3 regions of the Cupriavidus sp. 05N38 genome follow, and region 1 is predicted to be linked to each of the others. Evidence: predicted binding sites of a transcription regulator. Region 1 holds the regulator's gene; each other region holds the start of a gene.
What was found. The regulator HrcA, encoded in region 1, represses chaperone genes, less so after heat shock. The targets are predictions, from matches to a motif close to TTAGCACTCNNNNNNNNNGAGTGCTAA.

Region 1 (6,351 bases):
GGCCTGGTCGAGCGTGGCGTCGGCCGAGGCGGAGATCGCCGTGACGAGCCAGACGCCGCCCGACATGGGGCGCTTGACCACGAAGCGGATCGGCCCGGCGATGGATTCGAGCAGGCGCCCGGCGTCTTCGGAGGCGATCACCGGCGGCGCGGTGAAGCGCACCATGATGTCGCCCACGGCACGGTCGGCGCTGATGCTGTTGGCCGGCGGCGCGGACGGGCGCTGGGCCTGGCAGGCGCTCAGCGTGGCGAGCGCCAGCAGGGCCAGCGCGCCGCAGGCGGCGGTCAGGCGCAGCGGACGGGCCGGTTTGCGGGAGTGCGGCTGCTTGCCGAGGGACATGGAAGACTCCTGTGTGGTTACTGGGCCGGAGGACGGGCGCCGTCAGCTGGCGGCGCGGCGTGACCGGCGCGCTTCGCGGGCCGGGCCGGCGCTGCTGCGCGCGCCTTGCGCGAGCATTTCCTCGGCGTGCTGCATGGTGGTAGCGGTCACGGTGGACCCGCCGAGCATGCGGGCGGTCTCGACTACGCGGCCGGCGGCGTCGAGCGCGCGGATGCGGGAGCGGGTGACCGATCCCTGTGCGCCGCGCTCGCTGGTTTCCTTGCTGACCAGCAGATGGGCGCCGGCCTGCGCGGCCACCTGCGGCAGGTGGGTCACGCACAGCACCTGGCGCGCACGGCCCAGTTCCTGCAGGCGCCGGCCGACCACTTCGGCCACCGCGCCGCCGATGCCGGTGTCGACCTCGTCGAAGATCAGGGTCGGCGTGGGCGCGGCTTCGCTGGTGATGACGGAGATTGCCAGGCTGATGCGGGCCAGTTCGCCGCCGGAGGCCACCTTGGCCAGCGGGCGCGCGCTGACGCCGGCATGGCCCGCGACCAGGAACTCGACCTGCTCCAGGCCGTGGCTCTGGCCTTCCTCGAGCGGGTGCAGGGACACGGCGAAACTGCCGCCGGCCATCGACAGGCCCTGCATGGCTTCCGTTACGGCGGCGGAGAGTTTCTCGGCGGCCACCTTGCGGGCCGCGCCGAGGTGCTGGGCGATGGTCAGGTAGGCGGCGCGGGCGGCAGCCTCGCGCGCCATCACCTTGTTCAGGTCCTGGGCGGACTGCAGGTCGTCGAGCTGCTGGCGGCGGGCCTGCAGCTCGTCGGGCAGTTGCTCGGGCGGCAGGCGGTACTTGCGCGCGGTGGTGTGCAGCGCCTGCATGCGCGCCTCCACCACCTGCAGGCGCTCCGGGTCGAGATCGAGCCGGTCGACATAGCGGTTGAGCGAGTGCGCGGCTTCCTCGACCTGGACCTGGGCCGGGTCCAGCGCCGCCAGCACATCGCCCAGGGCCGGGTCGACGTCGGCCAGCTGGCGCAGGCGCTGCACCACGCTGTTGAGCGTGGAGAGCACCGAGCCGTCGGCTTCGGACAGCGCTTCCAGCGCGGCGCGGCTGCCTTCGATGAGGCCGGCGGCGTGGGAAAGACGGTTGTATTCGGCCTGGATGTCTTCCCATTCGCCGGCCTGCGGCGCGAGCTTCTCCAGCTCGCCGACCTGCCATTCGAGGCGCTCGCGCTCGAGCGCCATCTCGCGCGAATGGTGCTCGACTGTCTCGCGCTGGCGCACGCAGGCGCGCCACGAACGCCACGCCTCGGCGACCGCGCCGGCCTGCGCGGTGAGGCCGGCGTGGGCATCGAGCAGCAGGCGCTGGGCGTCCGGGCGCAGCAGCAACTGGTGGGCATGCTGGCCGTGGATGTCGACCAGGCGGTCGCCGATCTCGCGCAGCTGGCCCAGCGTAGCGGCGGCGCCGTTGATAAAGGCCTTGCCGCGTCCGCCGGCATCGACCGTGCGGCGCAGCAGCACCGTGCCGTCGTCGCCGGTCAGGTCATGCTCGGCCAGCCAGGCGTCGAGCCCGGGCGGCGTGGCGAAGGTGGCACTGATGCTGGCGCGGGCGGCGCCCTCGCGCACCACGCCGGCGTCGGCGCGCTCGCCCAGCACCAGCGCCAGCGCGTCGATCAGGATCGACTTGCCGGCGCCGGTCTCGCCGGTGAACACGGTAAAGCCCGGGGTAAAGTCGAGGTCGAGCGTGTCGACGATGACGAAATCGCGGATGGACAGGCTGCGCAGCATCGTGGGCGACGGGTCAGGGTCAGGTTGGGGGGCGGTCTGCGGGAGGCGCCGGCCGGCATGGTCGCGGTGGGCTGCGACCGCGCCGGATCAGAGCCGGTTGTCTTCGCTCGGGTACTCGTGCCAGTGCAGCTTCTTGCGCAGCGTGGCGTAATAGTTGTAGCCGAGCGGGTGCAGCAGGTGGACGGTCTTGGCCGAGCGCCGCACCACGATGCGGTCGCCGGGCAGCAGCGAGGTCAGCGACTGCATGTCGAAGTTGACGCTGGCGTCGCGCGCGGTGGCCACCTCGATCGACACCTCGGCGTCATGCGGCAGCACGATCGGGCGGTTGGACAGCGCGTGCGGGGCGATCGGCACCAGCACCAGGCCGGACAGCGTGGGGTGCAGGATCGGTCCGCCGGCGGATAGGGCGTAGGCCGTGGAGCCGGTCGGCGTGGACACGATCAGGCCGTCCGAACGCTGGTTGTACATGAAGTAGCCGTCCACCGAGACCGCCAGCTCCACCATGCCCGAGATGCCGGAGCGGTTGACCACCACGTCGTTGAAGGCCAGCGCGGAGAAGATCACGCCGTCGTCGCGCACCACCTGCGACTCCAGCAGCATGCGGGTCTCGGATTCATAACGTCCGGCCAGCATGTCGGGCAGCACCGAATGCACGTCTTCCAGCGGGATGTCGGTCATGAAGCCAAGGCGCCCGTGGTTGACGCCGATCAGCGGCACCTGAAAGCCGGCCAGCTGGCGCGCCAGGCCCAGCAAGGTACCGTCGCCGCCCAGCACCACGGCGACGTCGGCATGCTTGCCGATCTCGCCGGGTGGCAGGGCCGGGTAGTCGGTCAGGCCCGTGGCCAGCGCGGTTTCCCGCTCGAACACCACATCCTGGCCGTTCTTGAGGATGCAGGCGGCAAGCTCTTCCAGCGGGCCTTCGATGCCGGCGGTGGCGTACCTGCCGATCAGGGCGACGGTGCGAAAGGGCGCGCGAGCGGCGCCGGGCGTGGGGAGCGAAGACATGCCCGGATTAGACCATACCGCCGCGACCATTGTCAGCAAGGCGGCACGTCCGGGCGTGCGCGGGCGTGCACGAGCCGCCCGAACGGGTAAAACCTGCGTAAAATCGGGTGCATCATGGATGAACGTGCGAAAACGCTTCTCAAGACCCTGATCGAGCGCTATATCGCCGAGGGGCAACCCGTGGGTTCGCGGACCTTGTCGAAGTACTCCGGTCTCGATCTGTCCCCGGCCACCATCCGCAATGTGATGTCGGACCTGGAGGAAATGGGGTTCATCACCAGTCCGCACACGTCGGCGGGGCGTATCCCGACCCCGCGCGGCTACCGGCTGTTCGTCGATACCATGCTGACCGCCCAGCCGCTGGACAGCGCGCTCAACCTGGCGGAGCTGACCGGCAAGATCCTGGGCCAGTTGCGCGGGCAGCAGCTCGGGCCGCAGCGGATGATCACGTCGGCGGCGCATACCTTGTCCAATCTGTCGCATTTCGCCGGCGTGGTGATGACCCCGCGGCGCGCGCAGGCGTTTCGCCAGGTCGAGTTCATGCGGCTGTCGGACAAGCGCATCCTGCTGATCATCGTCACCCCCGAGGGAGACGTGCAGAACCGCATCATCCAGACCGAGCTGCCGTACACGGCGTCGCAACTGGTCGAGGCCGCGAATTTCATCAACTCGCACTACGCCGGCATGAGCTTCGACAATGTGCGCGACCACCTGCGCGGGGAATTGCAGGCCTTGCGCATGGATATGTCGCAGCTGATGCAGGCGGCGGTGGAAGCGGGCAGCAGCGCCATGGCGGAGGAAGAAGACAATCATGTCTTCATTTCCGGCGAGCGCAAGCTGCTCGAGGTGGAGGACCTGTCCTCCAGCATGGAAAAGCTGCGCCGGCTGTTCGACGTGTTCGAGCACAAGACCGGCCTGCTCAAGCTGCTCGACGTCTCCAGCCACGCCCAGGGCGTGCAGATCTTCATCGGCGGCGAGAGCAAGCTGGTGCCGCTGGAAGACATGGCGGTCATCACGGCGCCCTACGAGGTCGACGGCCAGATCGTCGGCACGCTGGGGGTGATCGGGCCCACCCGCATGGCCTACGAACGGGTGATCCCGATCGTCGACATCACCGCGAGGCTATTGTCCAGCGCGCTGAGCCAGAACTAGTGCTGGCCAGGGCCGGTCTCACCGACTGCCTGTTCCGCTCCTCCCGTCTGCTCGGCGAGACCCGGCGGCCGCGCGCCTTTGGCGCGTCCCGCCCCGCCACACCGGAAACACCATGACGACTACCCCCGAACCGGCCTATCAGCATGGCCAGGCGCCGCGCACGGCGATCCTGCTGATCAACCTCGGCACGCCCGATGCGCCGACACCGAAGGCCGTCGGCAGCTATCTCAGGCAGTTCCTGTCCGATCCGCGCGTGGTGGAGATCCCGCGCGCTGCCTGGCTGCCGATCCTGTACGGCATCATCCTGCCGTTGCGCTCGCGCGCCTCGGCGGTGAAATACGAGTCGGTCTGGCTGCGCGAGGCGCAGATGACCGGTTCGCCACTGCTCGTGCATACCGAACGCCAGGCCCACGCCCTGCAATTGCTGCTCAGCCAGCAGGGCCACGAAGTGACGGTGGCGTGCGCGATGCGCTATGGCAACCCGTCGATCGCTTCCGTGCTGGAGGCGCTGCGCCGCCAGGGCACCGAGCGCATCCTGCTGCTGCCCCTGTATCCGCAGTACTCCGGCACCACCACGGCCACGGCGTTCGACGAAGCGTTCCGCGTGCTGGCGACCTGGCGGAATCAGCCAGAATTGCGGCTGGTCAAGCATTTTCACGACCATCCGGCCTATATTGCCGCCTTGCACCAGCAGGTGGGGGCATACTGGGCGCAGCACGGCACGCCGGATTTCGGGCGTGGGGACAAGCTGATCCTGTCGTTCCACGGGGTGCCGCGGCGCACCCTGGAACTGGGCGATCCCTACCATTGCGAATGCCTGAAGACCGGCCGCCTGCTGGGCGAGGCGCTGGGCCTGCAAGCCGGCCAGTACCAGGTTACCTTCCAGTCGCGCTTCGGCCGCGCGGAATGGCTGCAGCCCTACACGGCACCCACGCTGCAGGAGTTGGGCAAGGTCGGCACCGGGCGGGTCGACGTGTTCTGCCCCGGATTCCCGGCCGACTGCCTGGAGACCCTGGAGGAGATCGGCATGGAAGGACGTTCCGAATTCCAGGTGGCGGGCGGCAAGGTGTTCCATTACATTCCCTGCCTCAACGATGCCGAGAGCTGGATCGCCGGGCTGGCGGAGATCGGCTTGCAGCACTTGCAGGGATGGCCGCTGCGGCTGCCGCACCCGCACGAACTGGAGGCTCGCCGCACCCAGGCCCAGATGCGCGGGGCTGCGGCGTGACACGGGCGCGGCAAAGCCGGCCCCTGGCATGGAGATGACAGAATGAACGTATCTTTCGAGGCTGACGCGCGCCTGCGCATCGACAAATGGCTGTGGTGCGCGCGCTTCTTCAAGACCCGCTCGCTGGCGGCCGAGGCCGTGGAGCGTGGCAAGGTGCAGGTCAACGGCCAGCCTTGCAAGAACTCGCGCGAGGTCAAGCCGGGCGACACCATCGTGCTCGAGGCGCATCAGCAGCGCTGGGAAGTGCTGGTCAGGGGCATCGCCGGCGCGCGCGGGTCGGCGACGGTGGCGCAGACGCTCTATGCGGAGACGCAGGCAAGCCAGGCGCGACGACGCGAGGAAGCGGAAAACCGGCGGCTCAACGTGGAGCCGGCCTCGCGGCTGCAGGGCAGGCCGACCAAGCGGGATCGCCGCCTGCTGGACGGATTCGGGAGCTGAGAGTCGGGGAGCCGAGAGGACTCAGGAGGCGGCGAGCGGCGCCATCGCATGCGGCGCCGCGGCTCACCGGCCTGGATCAGCGAACGAAGGGAACGATGTAGTGTTTGAAGACCGCCTTGCCACTACCGTATTCGGTGTCTCGCGGCGTGAAGGCGCCGGAGAGGCAGATAAAGACTGTCATCACCGATAATGCGGCGAGAAGGAAGACCGTCAGAACAGGTAGCTTATGCATGGCTAACCTTTCGAGTGTGGCCCGACTTGTGATGCATCTTCGACCCCGGTATTTTTGTCATTTTTATACGGTTTCATCTTAGGGGGTGCGCTGCAGCAAAGCAATATGGCCCCTATTTCCATGTGCACCTCTTTGTAACCGTGTGTTTCAGTGCCCCGGCGCGGTGCACTCTTGAAATAATGGATGCCTG
Region 2 (4,922 bases), on a different contig from region 1:
GCAGCGCGTGGGTATCGCGCGCGCGCTGGCGATGGAGCCCAAGGTGCTGCTGATGGACGAGCCGTTCGGCGCGCTGGATGCGCTGACCCGGGCCCACCTGCAGGACGAGCTGATCAAGATCGTCGCCAAGACCCGCAGCACGGTGGTGATGGTGACCCACGACGTGGACGAAGCCGTGCTGCTGGCCGACCGCATCGTCATGATGACCAACGGGCCCGCCGCGACCATCGGCGAAGTGCTGCCGGTGGACCTGCCGCGTCCGCGCGAACGCATGGCGCTGGCCGACGACAAGACTTACCACGCCTGCCGCACCGCGGTGCTGGACTTCCTGTACCGCAAGCAGCGCAATCCTGCGCTGAAGGAAGCGGCCTGACCGGCGCGGAACGGCGAGGTGACTGACCGGGGCCGGCCGCCGCCATGGGCAGGGCCGGCCCGCTCCGCTATCATGAACCTCAAACAACACTGTCCCATCCCGCCATGACCGATACGTCCTCCACGCCCCAGCCCGCCGCCGCCTTCGCCGCGGCGAAGTACATCAAGGAGATCGGCCGGGGCGTCAATGGCGCCCGCGCGCTGCCGCGCGAAGACGCGCAGGCGCTGTTTGACGCCATGCTGGCCGGTCGCGTGGCCGATATCGAACTGGGCGCGGTGCTGATGGCCTATCGCATCAAGGGCGAGGCACCGCACGAACTGGCCGGCATGCTGGACGCCGCGCACGCGCATTGCCTGCCGCTGGCCGCGCCGCCCGAGCGCGTGGTGGTATCCATCCCCAGCTACAACGGCGCGCGCAAGCAACCCAACCTGATCCCTTTGCTGGCCATGTTACTGGCGCGCGAAGGCCATCCCGTGCTGGTCCACGGCACCCGGGAGTTCAACGGGCGCGTGACCAGCATCGCGCTGTTCGAAGCGTTGGGCATTGCGCCCTGCGCCACGGTGGCCGAGGCTGAAACCCTGCTTTGCGCCAAGGCCGGGCAGCCCGGGCCGCTGGCCGTGCTGCCGATCGATGTGCTGTCGCCGGCGCTGGCCCGCATGCTCGACCGGCGCATGCAGATCGGCCTGCGCAACTCCTCGCACACGGTGGTCAAGATGCTGCAGCCGGTGGGCGCGCATACGCCGGCCGAGGCCCTGCGCCTGTACAGCTACACGCATCCGGAGTACCGCGAGACCCTGACCGATTACTTCTCGCGCGAGCCTGCCAATGTGCTGCTGGCGCGCGGCACCGAGGGCGAGGTGGTCGCCGACGCGCGGCGCGGCGGCCGCATCGACTGGCTGCACGACGGGCACCAGCGCACACTGGTCGACCCCACCGCGGGCTCGATCAGCGAGGTGCCGGAACTGCCACCCGGCAACGACGTCGCGCAGACTGCGGCCTGGATCCGCTCCGTGCTGGATGGCAAGGCGCCGGTCCCGGCCCCGATCGCCACGCAGGTCGAGGCCATCCGCAGCTGCCTGCAGCAGGGCACGCGCGTGGCCTGGGCCAGCCCGGTCTGAACGGGGAACGGGGCGGCAGGCGAGGCTGGCGGCGCCCGCGTCGTCAGCGTCGTCAGCGCTTGCGCTGTGGCAGCGGGATGCGGTCGTCCTCGCCGGGCACGCGCGGGAACTGGTCGTCCTCCCATCGCTGGGATGCGGCTTCGATGGCATCTTTGCTGCTGGAAACGAAATTCCAGAAGATAAAGCGGTGCCCGTCGGTGGGGTCGCCGCCGAGCAGCATCACGCGCGACGGCGCCTCGGCCGTCAGCGTGACCGTCTGGTCCGGCACCAGCAGCGCCATGTGGCGCTCAGGCAACACTTCCCCATCCAGCGCGACCACGCCGTCTACCGGGTAGATGCCGCGTTGCGCATGCTCCGGCGGAATCTCGAGGCTTGCGCCCTGCTCCAGATCGATCGCCACGTACAGCGTGCGGCTGAAGACCTTCACGGGCGCCTCGGCCCCAAACGCATCGCCCGCGATCACCGTCATCCGCACCCCGGGCCGCTCGAGCTTGGGCAGGGTCGCGGCAGGATGGTGAAAGAAGGAAGGCTCCACGGTCTCGTGCTCCTTGGGCAGCGCCACCCAGGTCTGGATGCCGTGCAGGCGCGGACCGGCCTCGCGGGCTGCCTGCGGTGAGCGCTCCGAGTGCGCGATGCCGCGGCCGGCCGTCATCCAGTTCACGTCGCCCGGCTTGATGACCTGCTTGCTGCCCAGGCTGTCGTGGTGAAGGATTTCCCCTTCGAACAGGTAGGTGACGGTCGCCAGCCCGATATGCGGATGCGGGCGCACATCCATCCCCTGCCCGGCCGGAAGCACCGTCGGCCCCATATGGTCGAAGAAGATGAACGGGCCCACGGTCTGGGCCGCCGCGGCCGGCAGCACCCGGCTGACGGTAAAACCGTCGCCCAGGTCACGTACGTGCGGTTTGAGCAAGTGTTCGATAGCAGACATGCATTTTCCCCGGTTAGGCCGATGCTGACGGCCGCATGAATGAAAAGAGTGTAGCCGCTGGTGAAACACAGCATCTCATTGCGCGACAGAACCGGGACCGGCGGCGCCCCTCTGATCAATGTCCGATGGCGTTGCGGGGGCTGCCGGATAGTGGTCGCTCCACATAGCAGGAAGAAAGCCAGAAAAAAGGCTATTTGAAAACAGAAGCCAATTACCTGGAACTATCAACCCTATAAGGACTCCAACTTAGCAGTCTCCCGGCTTGAGTGCTAATATGTGTTGCAATGCAGTGCGCGGACCCTTCAGGGCGAGCGCCGCGGGCAACCCACCCGCCGGATGCGAAAGGAGCAATCGAGTGAACGCGGTCCTATCTGCCGACCAAACCCAAACCAGCAGCCGCCTGCCTACGGCGCCTCAGGGCGCCGGGGCATTTGCGCTGACGTTTCCCGGAAACCTGGGAAACCTGGACAGCTATATCCAGGCTGTCCATCGTATCCCCATGCTCACCCCCGAGGAAGAGCAGCGGCTTGCACGCGATCTGCGCGAGCATGACTCCGTCGATGCGGCTCGCCGCATGGTGCTGTCGCACTTGCGCCTGGTGGTGTCCATCGCCCGCCAGTACCTCGGCTATGGCCTGCCCCACGCGGACCTGATCCAGGAAGGCAATATCGGCCTGATGAAGGCCGTGAAGCGCTTCGACCCGGACCAGGGCGTGCGGCTGGTGTCGTACGCCATGCACTGGATCAAGGCCGAGATCCACGAATATGTGCTGAAGAACTGGCGCATGGTCAAGGTGGCGACCACCAAGGCCCAGCGCAAGCTGTTCTTCAACCTGCGCAGCCACAAGCAGGGTGCCCATACCTTCACGCCGGAGCAGGTCGACGCGGTCGCGCGCGAGCTGAACGTCAAGCCGGAAGAAGTGATGGAGATGGAAACCCGCCTGTCGGGCGGCGACCTGGCGCTGGAAGGCCAGATCGACGACGGCGAGGAGGAGTTCGCGCCGATCGCCTACCTGGCTGACAACCACAACGAGCCGACCCGCGTGATCGAGGCCCAGCGCCACGACCGCATGCAGGTGCAAGGCCTGGAAGAAGCGCTGACCAAGCTGGACGACCGCAGCCGCCGCATCATCGAGGCGCGCTGGCTGCACGTCAACGACGACGGCTCCGGCGGCTCAACGCTGCACGAGCTGGCTGACGAGTTCGGTGTCTCCGCCGAGCGCATCCGCCAGATCGAAACCGCGGCGATGAAGAAGATGAAGGGTGCGCTGCAGGCCTTTGCCTGATAGTTGCGCGGGAGCGCGGCGGAACGAAAGCCGCGCGCCAGAATGGAACAGGGCCGGTCTCGCGACCGGCCCTGTTTTTTTGTCCGGAGATCCCGCCCCTGGCGGGCGGAGCCGCTTCAGGAAAGCAGCTGCTTCAGGTCGTGCGCGATCGGTTCGGGGCCCTGGCCGTGGCGGATGAACAGACGCAACCGGCCACTCGGATCGAATACATAGCTGCCGGCAGAGTGGTCCATCGTGTAGTTGTTTGGCGAGGTACCCGGCACCTTGGCGTAGAACACCTTGAAATCCTTGGCCACCTTCTGCAGCGCCGCGTCGTCGGCCGGGCGCATGCCCAGGAAGCGCGGATCGAAGGCGGGCACGTATTGCGCCAGCAGCGCCTGCGTATCGCGCTCGGGATCGACCGTGACGAACAGCACCTGCACGCGGTCGGCATCCGGGCCCAGTTGCTCCATCACCGCCTTCAGCTCGGCCATGGTGGTGGGACAGACATCGGGGCAGTGCGTATAGCCGAAGAACATCACCACGGCCTTGCCCTTGAAGTCGGCAATCGAGCGCACTTTGCCGTTGTGGTCGGTGAGGACGAAATCCTTGCCGAATTCGCTGCCGCCGCTGATGTCGACATTCTTGAACGAGGCGCGCTGCTGGCCGCAGGCGGCAAGCAGCAGCGAGCACAGCGCCAGCAGGCAGAAGCGGCGGAACAGCGCAAAGCTGGACGAAGAACCCGGAAAGAGACGGCTTGGCATGCGATTCGCTTGATTGGCGGCTTGATTGGCGGACAGGCCGGCCCGGGCGCCCCGGAAAGCCGGATGGAGGCGGACGGCGGCCTGGTCACATTGGCAGATAGATGCAGTATCGCCGATCGGCACCGCCCCGCGCCGGGGCCGCGACAAGATGCCGCAACCGCGCGGGTGCTCCCGGCATCGCTCAGGACTGCGGCAGGAACTTGAAATAGTGATCGATCAGCAGCGCCGCGAACAACAGCGACAGGTAGAGGATCGAGAAGCGGAACGTGCGCTGGGCCAGCGCATCGGAATAGTTGCAGAACAACTTCCAGGCATAGGCCAGGAAACCGCCGCCCAGGACCAGCGCTGCCGCCAGGTAGATGTACCCGCTCATGCCGTACACGAAGGGCAGCAGCGTCGCCGCGATCATGATCAGCGTGTACAGCAGGATATGCAGCAGGGTGAAGCGCTCGCCATGGGTGATCGGCAGCAT
Region 3 (6,351 bases), on a different contig from region 1:
AACGGGGCCGTTGCCTACTTCGACGGCCCCGCCGGCGAGCGCGCGCGCGTGATCGGCACCACCTGGTGGACCGACTACACACTGTTCGGCACCGGCCGGCGCGACGAGGCCATGCGGGCGTGCGCCAGCCGGATGGTGGATCACCGCCTGATCGAGATCGACGGCGGCGACGGCCAGCGCCGCCGCTTCACCACCGACGATGCGCTCGCGCTGCACGAGACCGCCAGCGCCTGGCTGGCGGCGCAGCTCGCCGCGCCGTTCGATGGCAAGACCGTGGTGGTGACGCACCACGCCCCCGATCTCGGCAGCCTGGATCCACGCTACTCGCACGACGTGGTCTCCGCGGGTTTCATCTCGCGCCGGCCCGACCTGGTTGCGCAGGCCGACCTGTGGATCCATGGCCATACGCATACGGGCTTCGACTACCGTCTCGACGGCGCGCGCGTGGTGTGCAATCCGCGCGGCTACGTGCGACGCCATACCGGCGAGCTGGAGAACCCGGCATTCGACTGGTGCTTCACCGTGGAGATCTGAAGCCGCCCAGTCCGCGCGAAGCGGCGGCCCCAAGACAAAAACCCCCGCCGGCTCGCGCCAGCGGGGGTTTTTGCTACTACGGATGCTACGGGTAAAGCAGGCTGCCCTGGAGGCAGGCCGGCAGATTTACATCATGCCGTCCATGCCGCCCATGCCACCCATGCCGCCCGGCATTGCCGGAGCCGAATCGTCCTTCGGCAGTTCTGCAACTGCGCAGTCGGTGGTCAGCATCAGCGACGCGACCGAAGCTGCGTTCTGCAGCGCGGTGCGGGTCACCTTGGTCGGGTCCAGCACGCCCATTTCCACCAGGTCACCGTACTCGCCGGTGGCGGCGTTGTAGCCGTAGTTGCCCTTGCCGTCGATGACCTTGGCCACCACGACCGAGGCTTCTTCGCCAGCGTTCAGGACGATCTGGCGCAGCGGCTCTTCCATGGCGCGCAGCACGATCTTGATGCCGGCGTTCTGGTCGGCGTTGTCGCCGGTCAGGTTCGCGATGGCAGCGCGAGCGCGCAGCAGGGCCACACCGCCGCCGGGGACAATACCTTCTTCCACGGCTGCGCGGGTTGCGTGGAGTGCATCTTCCACACGTGCCTTCTTTTCCTTCATTTCGACTTCGGTGGCTGCGCCAACCTTGATCACTGCAACGCCGCCGGCCAGCTTGGCCACGCGCTCTTGCAGCTTTTCACGGTCGTAGTCCGAGGTCGCTTCTTCGATCTGGGCACGGATCTGCTTCACGCGGGCTTCGATCGAAGCTGCATCGCCGGCGCCATCGATGATGATGGTGTTTTCCTTGCCGATTTCGATGCGCTTGGCTTGACCCAGTTCTTGCAGGGTTGCCTTTTCCAACGTCAGGCCGATTTCCTCGGCGATCACTGCACCGCCGGTCAGGATGGCGATGTCTTCCAGCATGGCCTTGCGGCGGTCGCCGAAGCCCGGAGCCTTGACGGCGGCGGTCTTCAGGATGCCACGGATGTTGTTCACCACCAGGGTCGCCAGGGCTTCGCCTTCGACGTCTTCAGCGATGATCAGCAGCGGGCGGCCCGACTTGGCCACTTGCTCCAGCACCGGCAGCAGGTCGCGGATGTTCGAGATCTTCTTGTCGAACAGCAGCACGAACGGGTTGTCGAGGGCGACAACTTGCTTTTCCGGGTTGTTGATGAAGTACGGCGACAGGTAGCCGCGGTCGAACTGCATGCCTTCCACGACTTCCAGCTCGTCGGCCAGCGACTTGCCGTCTTCCACGGTGATCACGCCTTCCTTGCCGACCTTGTCCATCGCTTCAGCGATCAGGTTGCCGATCACTTCGTCGCTGTTGGCGGAGATCGAGCCGACCTGGGCGATTTCCTTGCTGGTGGTGGTGGTCTTGGTCAGCTTCTTCAGCTCTTCGACCGCGTTCACCACAGCCTTGTCGATGCCGCGCTTCAGGTCCATCGGGTTCATGCCGGCGGCAACGTACTTCATGCCTTCGCGCACGATCGACTGGGCCAGCACGGTTGCGGTGGTGGTACCGTCACCGGCGTTGTCGCTGGTCTTGGAAGCCACTTCCTTGACCATCTGCGCGCCCATGTTCTGCAGCTTGTCCTTCAGTTCGATTTCCTTGGCCACGGACACGCCGTCCTTGGTCACGGTCGGGCCGCCGAAGCTACGCTCCAGCACCACGTTGCGGCCCTTCGGGCCCAGGGTCACCTTCACTGCGTTGGCGAGAATGTTCACGCCTTCGACCATCTTGGCACGGGCGGCGTCGCCGAACACTACGTCTTTAGCTGCCATGTTCTGAATCTCCTAAATCTGTACGGGGGGTGGCGTGGATTACTTGTTCACCACGGCCATGATGTCTTCTTCGCGCATGACCAGCAGTTCCTGGCCATCCACCTTCACGGCCTGGCCGGCATACTTGCCGAACAGCACGCGGTCACCCACCTTGACGTCGAGAGCGATCGAAGCGCCCTTGTCATCCTTCTTGCCGGGGCCCACGGCGAGCACTTCACCTTGATCAGGCTTTTCGGCAGCATTGTCGRGAATCACGATGCCGGAAGCGGTCTTGGTTTCATTGTCCAGACGCTTGACGATCACGCGGTCGTGCAAAGGACGCAGATTCATACGGACTCCTTGGTACAAAAAGTGATTTTACGTTCACAAGAACTGGCCGCTTTAGCTGGCTGCCAGCAGAATCGGAAGGCTGAGAGAGGGCTGTTAGCACTCTAACCCAACGAGTGCTAATTATAGGGACGGGGGTTTACGTTTTCAAGTCAGCGACTTGATACGTGTTTACCCTTGATGCTGTCGATGCGCGAGCGAATCAGGCAGCGACCAGTGCTCCGGGCGGGCCGCCTCGGCAGGTCACGGCCGACGGACTTACGCGAGTCCGCTCACCTTTTCCCCGGTTCCCGGGCAATCGCAGCCGCACCCTCACCGCGCGGGCGCGGCCGGCGCGCCCTCCCAGCGCAACCCCGCGATGCGCCGGTTTCGGCACATGCCAGCGACTTCAAGTACAGCTTTCCAGATATTGGCACAGGATTGAATCTGTACTCTTTTTCGGCACGCTCATGTGTGCCTCCTGGCAATACAGCTTCGCCCCTACTCTTCCTTTCAACAAAATGACGCGCAGCCAGTTCCAGTCCCCAAGGCCCGGCGACGCGCATTGATCGGAGCTACCGTCGTGAAAGACGAACCAGGGAAGATACGCGAAGTCTGCCTCCACCTTGTCGCCGGCTTGCGCCGCGGACGACCCGACATAGTTGCGCTGCCCGGCAACAGCGCCACCAGACCCGATTCATGCAGTCCGGCCGTGCCGCCGCAAGCGCACGATCGAGGCTTCCGCTACCGCGATGCACCTGGCGCCGATCCGGCCGGGAGGAGCGTCCGATGAAGCTCTACGAGAGGTTCGCCGACGATATCGAGCGGCTGATCCGGCAAGGTGTCTACCGGCACGGCGGACGATTGCCTTCCGTGCGGCAGGCTAGCCGGCAACACCGGATCAGCATTACCACGGTGCTTCACGCCTACCTGCTGCTGGAAAGCCGCGGCCTGCTGGTGAGCCGGCCGCAGTCCGGCTATTTCGTCGACCTGCAACGCGCAAGCGACGGGTGACGAATGCAGGCGTTGCGAGCATTCGAAGCCGATCGCCATGTCCTCCCCGGTGGACGTCAGCCGGCTTTGATGCTCCGGAACGTGACAAACGCGGGCGCGACCGAGGCGATCAATATCTGCCTTCAAAGGTTGGCGGCGGCCCGGATCGGCCTCGTCGCTGACGATCCGGGAAGCCTGTTCCAGCCCGTCCAGCCAGCGCTTCGCGCCGGTTGGCACCATCGTTGTGTTACCGATCATCCTGGTCTATAACGCACTTCAGTACCGGGTCTTCCGGGGCAAGGTGCGGGAAGGCGACGCCAGCCCCGGCCACGCCAATGTCGGGGAAACGACGCCATGATCGTGAGGCCGAGGCAAAACTGGTTCCTGATGCTGTTCGCCTGGAACGGTTCGGTATTGCAGACCATCCTTCCCCAACTGGTTTTCATCGGGGCTGTCAGCAGCCTGGCGGTGTTCACGCATGGCCGGATATTCGGCGAGAAGATTCCGCTCAATACGGCACCGTTCACGCTGTTCGGCCTGGCACTGGCCATCTTCCTCGCGTTTCGCAACAACGCCAGCTACGCCCGCTTCAACGAGGCTCGCCATCTATGGGGCAGTCTGCTGATTGCATCGCGGGCGCTCACATCGCAGATGCTCTGCTACCTCCCGGAGAACCTGCCTGCCGCGGATCGTACCCGGATCACCAATATGCTGATTGCATTCGCCTATGCGCTCAAGCATCGCTTGCGCATGACTGACCCGACAGAGGACCTGCGCCGCTACCTCGGCCCCGACCAGATGGCGGCGTTGCAGGGGAAATGCTACAAGCCGATGGCTTTGCTGAACGACATTCGCCGCGGCCTCGCCGGCTGCCAGGGACAAGTCGCCGCAACCGACAGCACACGCTGGATACTCGACCAGCAGATCAACGAGCTGGGCGGCGTGCTCGGGGGCTGCGAGCGGATCATCTCCACGCAGATCCCGTTTGCCTATAACGTGCTGCTGCATCGAACCGTCTATGCCTATTGCGTGATGCTTCCCTTCGGCCTGGTCGACTCGACCGAGCTTTTCACGCCATTGCTATGCGTCTTTATCTCCTACACGCTGATCGCACTGGAAGCGATCGCAAGCGAAGTCGCCGAACCATTCGGACTTGCACCGAACGCGCTGGCGCTCGATGCGATGACGCGCAATATCGAGCGATCTGTTCTCGAGCTTTGCGATCGCGAGCTGCCGCCGGAAACGCTGCCGGTGCGGCCGTATCAGTTCACGTAGGCGATCTTCCCGGGCATGTCGAACCAGGTCAATCGGCTTCCGAGGCTGCCTTTAGCGAACCGATCTTCAGCGAGCCGTCATGGCCTTGCGCCTCGGACGACAAAATCGAATCGTGACCTCCACCGTCGGCTTGAATGGAATCCGGGTGACGCTCGGCAAGGTCCTCCAGCAGCGTTGCCGATGGAATGAAGAACAAGCCGCCGGTGACTGCCCTGCTGAAGTCAAGCAACCTGTCATAGTTGCCCGGCGGCCGCCCCACGAACATGTTCTCGAGCATCTGTTCCAGCGGCCTGGGCGAACGGGCGTATCCGATGAAGAACGTACCGAATTCGCCTTTGCCCGGCTGCCCGAAAGGCATGTTGTCGCGCAAGATCTTCACCTCCTCTCCGTTCTCCTCGAGGGTGGTGAGCGAACTATGCGACGACGACGGCTTGACCGCCTCATCGAGTTCGATGTCGGACAGCTTCGTGCGGCCGATGATTCGCTCTTGCGTCTCGACGGGCAGCTTGTTCCAGCCAGCCATGTCGTGCAGATACTTCTGCACCATCACATAGCTGCCCCCGGCGAACGAAGGGTCCTCGTCACCGATGATCGTGAAACGAATGGATTCGGCTCCGGTCGGGTTCTCGGTGCCGTCGACAAAACCGACCATGCTTCGCATGTCGAAGTAGCGAAAGCCATGCACCTCGTCAACCACCGACACGGCCGCGCCAAGCCGGCTCATCAGCTGCGTTGCGAGTTCGAAGCACAGATCCATGTGCTCGGCGCGAATATGCAGGAGCAGGTCACCCGGCGTCGCCATGGCGCGGCGATCGCCGGCGCCGAATTCCCGGAAGGCGTGCAAGCCGGCCGGGCGGGGGGCGCCGAACAGCTTGTCCCAGGCATCCGAACCAAATCCGCAGACACACGAGAGGTTTCCGCCGGGGACCCGCTTTCCCACGGCACGAACGAGCGCGCCGATATCCGCGCACAACGCGCGCACGGCATCTGCGCTGTCATCGCCTGCTGACAGGACCGCGACGATAAAGATCGCGCTACGGGTGATCGGACTACACACGGCTTGCTGTTCGGGGATGATGTCAGGCATTTTTTCGAGTGTTTTCCATGTCGAATTCCAGCGATAACGGAACGATAGGCGCCGCTCAATTATCGCTCATCGTTACCTATACTTTGGGTTCAGGTGGCATCGTGAATTTCAGAAAGGCGGTCCGAACATTGCCTTGGAACGGCAGCCGCCCTTTGCATAAGTTGGCTGGCGGACGATCCGGGCGCATGGCCGGCCATCTACCGCCCGGCACGTTCAAGCATCACGGCCGCCTCTGCAGTCAACATGAGAAACGTGAGGGTTTCCTGCAGATACAATCGAATGGTAGCCTCGGAATGGTCAAGGTAGCCGATGGAAACGTCCTGGCCAATGTGCAGTTCGAAATCGCCGCCCCGCCCGGTGAGCACCATGCCGCCTTCCATTGCCGG

Region 2: the regulator HrcA is predicted to act here: its motif matches at 2,669-2,695, upstream of rpoH (RNA polymerase sigma factor RpoH).
Region 3: the regulator HrcA is predicted to act here: its motif matches at 2,728-2,754, upstream of groES (co-chaperone GroES).

Annotation. Positions count from the first base shown of each region.
Region 1 covers NZ_JBFTNF010000016.1:39,467-45,817, forward strand. Annotated here, with positions in the region: gene AC1DK4_RS14195 (hypothetical protein) at 1-339, opposite strand, end outside; gene recN (DNA repair protein RecN) at 382-2,106, opposite strand; gene AC1DK4_RS14205 (NAD kinase) at 2,194-3,111, opposite strand; gene hrcA (heat-inducible transcriptional repressor HrcA) at 3,226-4,263, shown strand; gene hemH (ferrochelatase) at 4,376-5,491, shown strand; gene AC1DK4_RS14220 (RNA-binding S4 domain-containing protein) at 5,534-5,929, shown strand; gene AC1DK4_RS14225 (hypothetical protein) at 6,006-6,161, opposite strand.
Region 2 covers NZ_JBFTNF010000003.1:118,537-123,458, forward strand. Annotated here, with positions in the region: gene AC1DK4_RS03635 (ABC transporter ATP-binding protein) at 1-373, shown strand, start outside; gene ybiB (DNA-binding protein YbiB) at 478-1,491, shown strand; gene AC1DK4_RS03645 (pirin family protein) at 1,544-2,422, opposite strand; gene rpoH (RNA polymerase sigma factor RpoH) at 2,778-3,707, shown strand; gene AC1DK4_RS03655 (SCO family protein) at 3,824-4,450, opposite strand; gene cyoE (heme o synthase) at 4,632-4,922, opposite strand, start outside.
Region 3 covers NZ_JBFTNF010000004.1:11,117-17,467, forward strand. Annotated here, with positions in the region: gene AC1DK4_RS04860 (metallophosphoesterase) at 1-534, shown strand, start outside; gene groL (chaperonin GroEL) at 661-2,304, opposite strand; gene groES (co-chaperone GroES) at 2,344-2,634, opposite strand; partial or broken gene AC1DK4_RS04875 (GntR family transcriptional regulator) at 3,400-3,691, shown strand; partial or broken gene AC1DK4_RS04880 (hypothetical protein) at 3,779-3,961, shown strand; gene AC1DK4_RS04885 (bestrophin family protein) at 3,958-4,878, shown strand; gene AC1DK4_RS04890 (Dyp-type peroxidase) at 4,907-5,965, opposite strand; gene AC1DK4_RS04895 (family 1 encapsulin nanocompartment shell protein) at 6,163-6,351, opposite strand, start outside.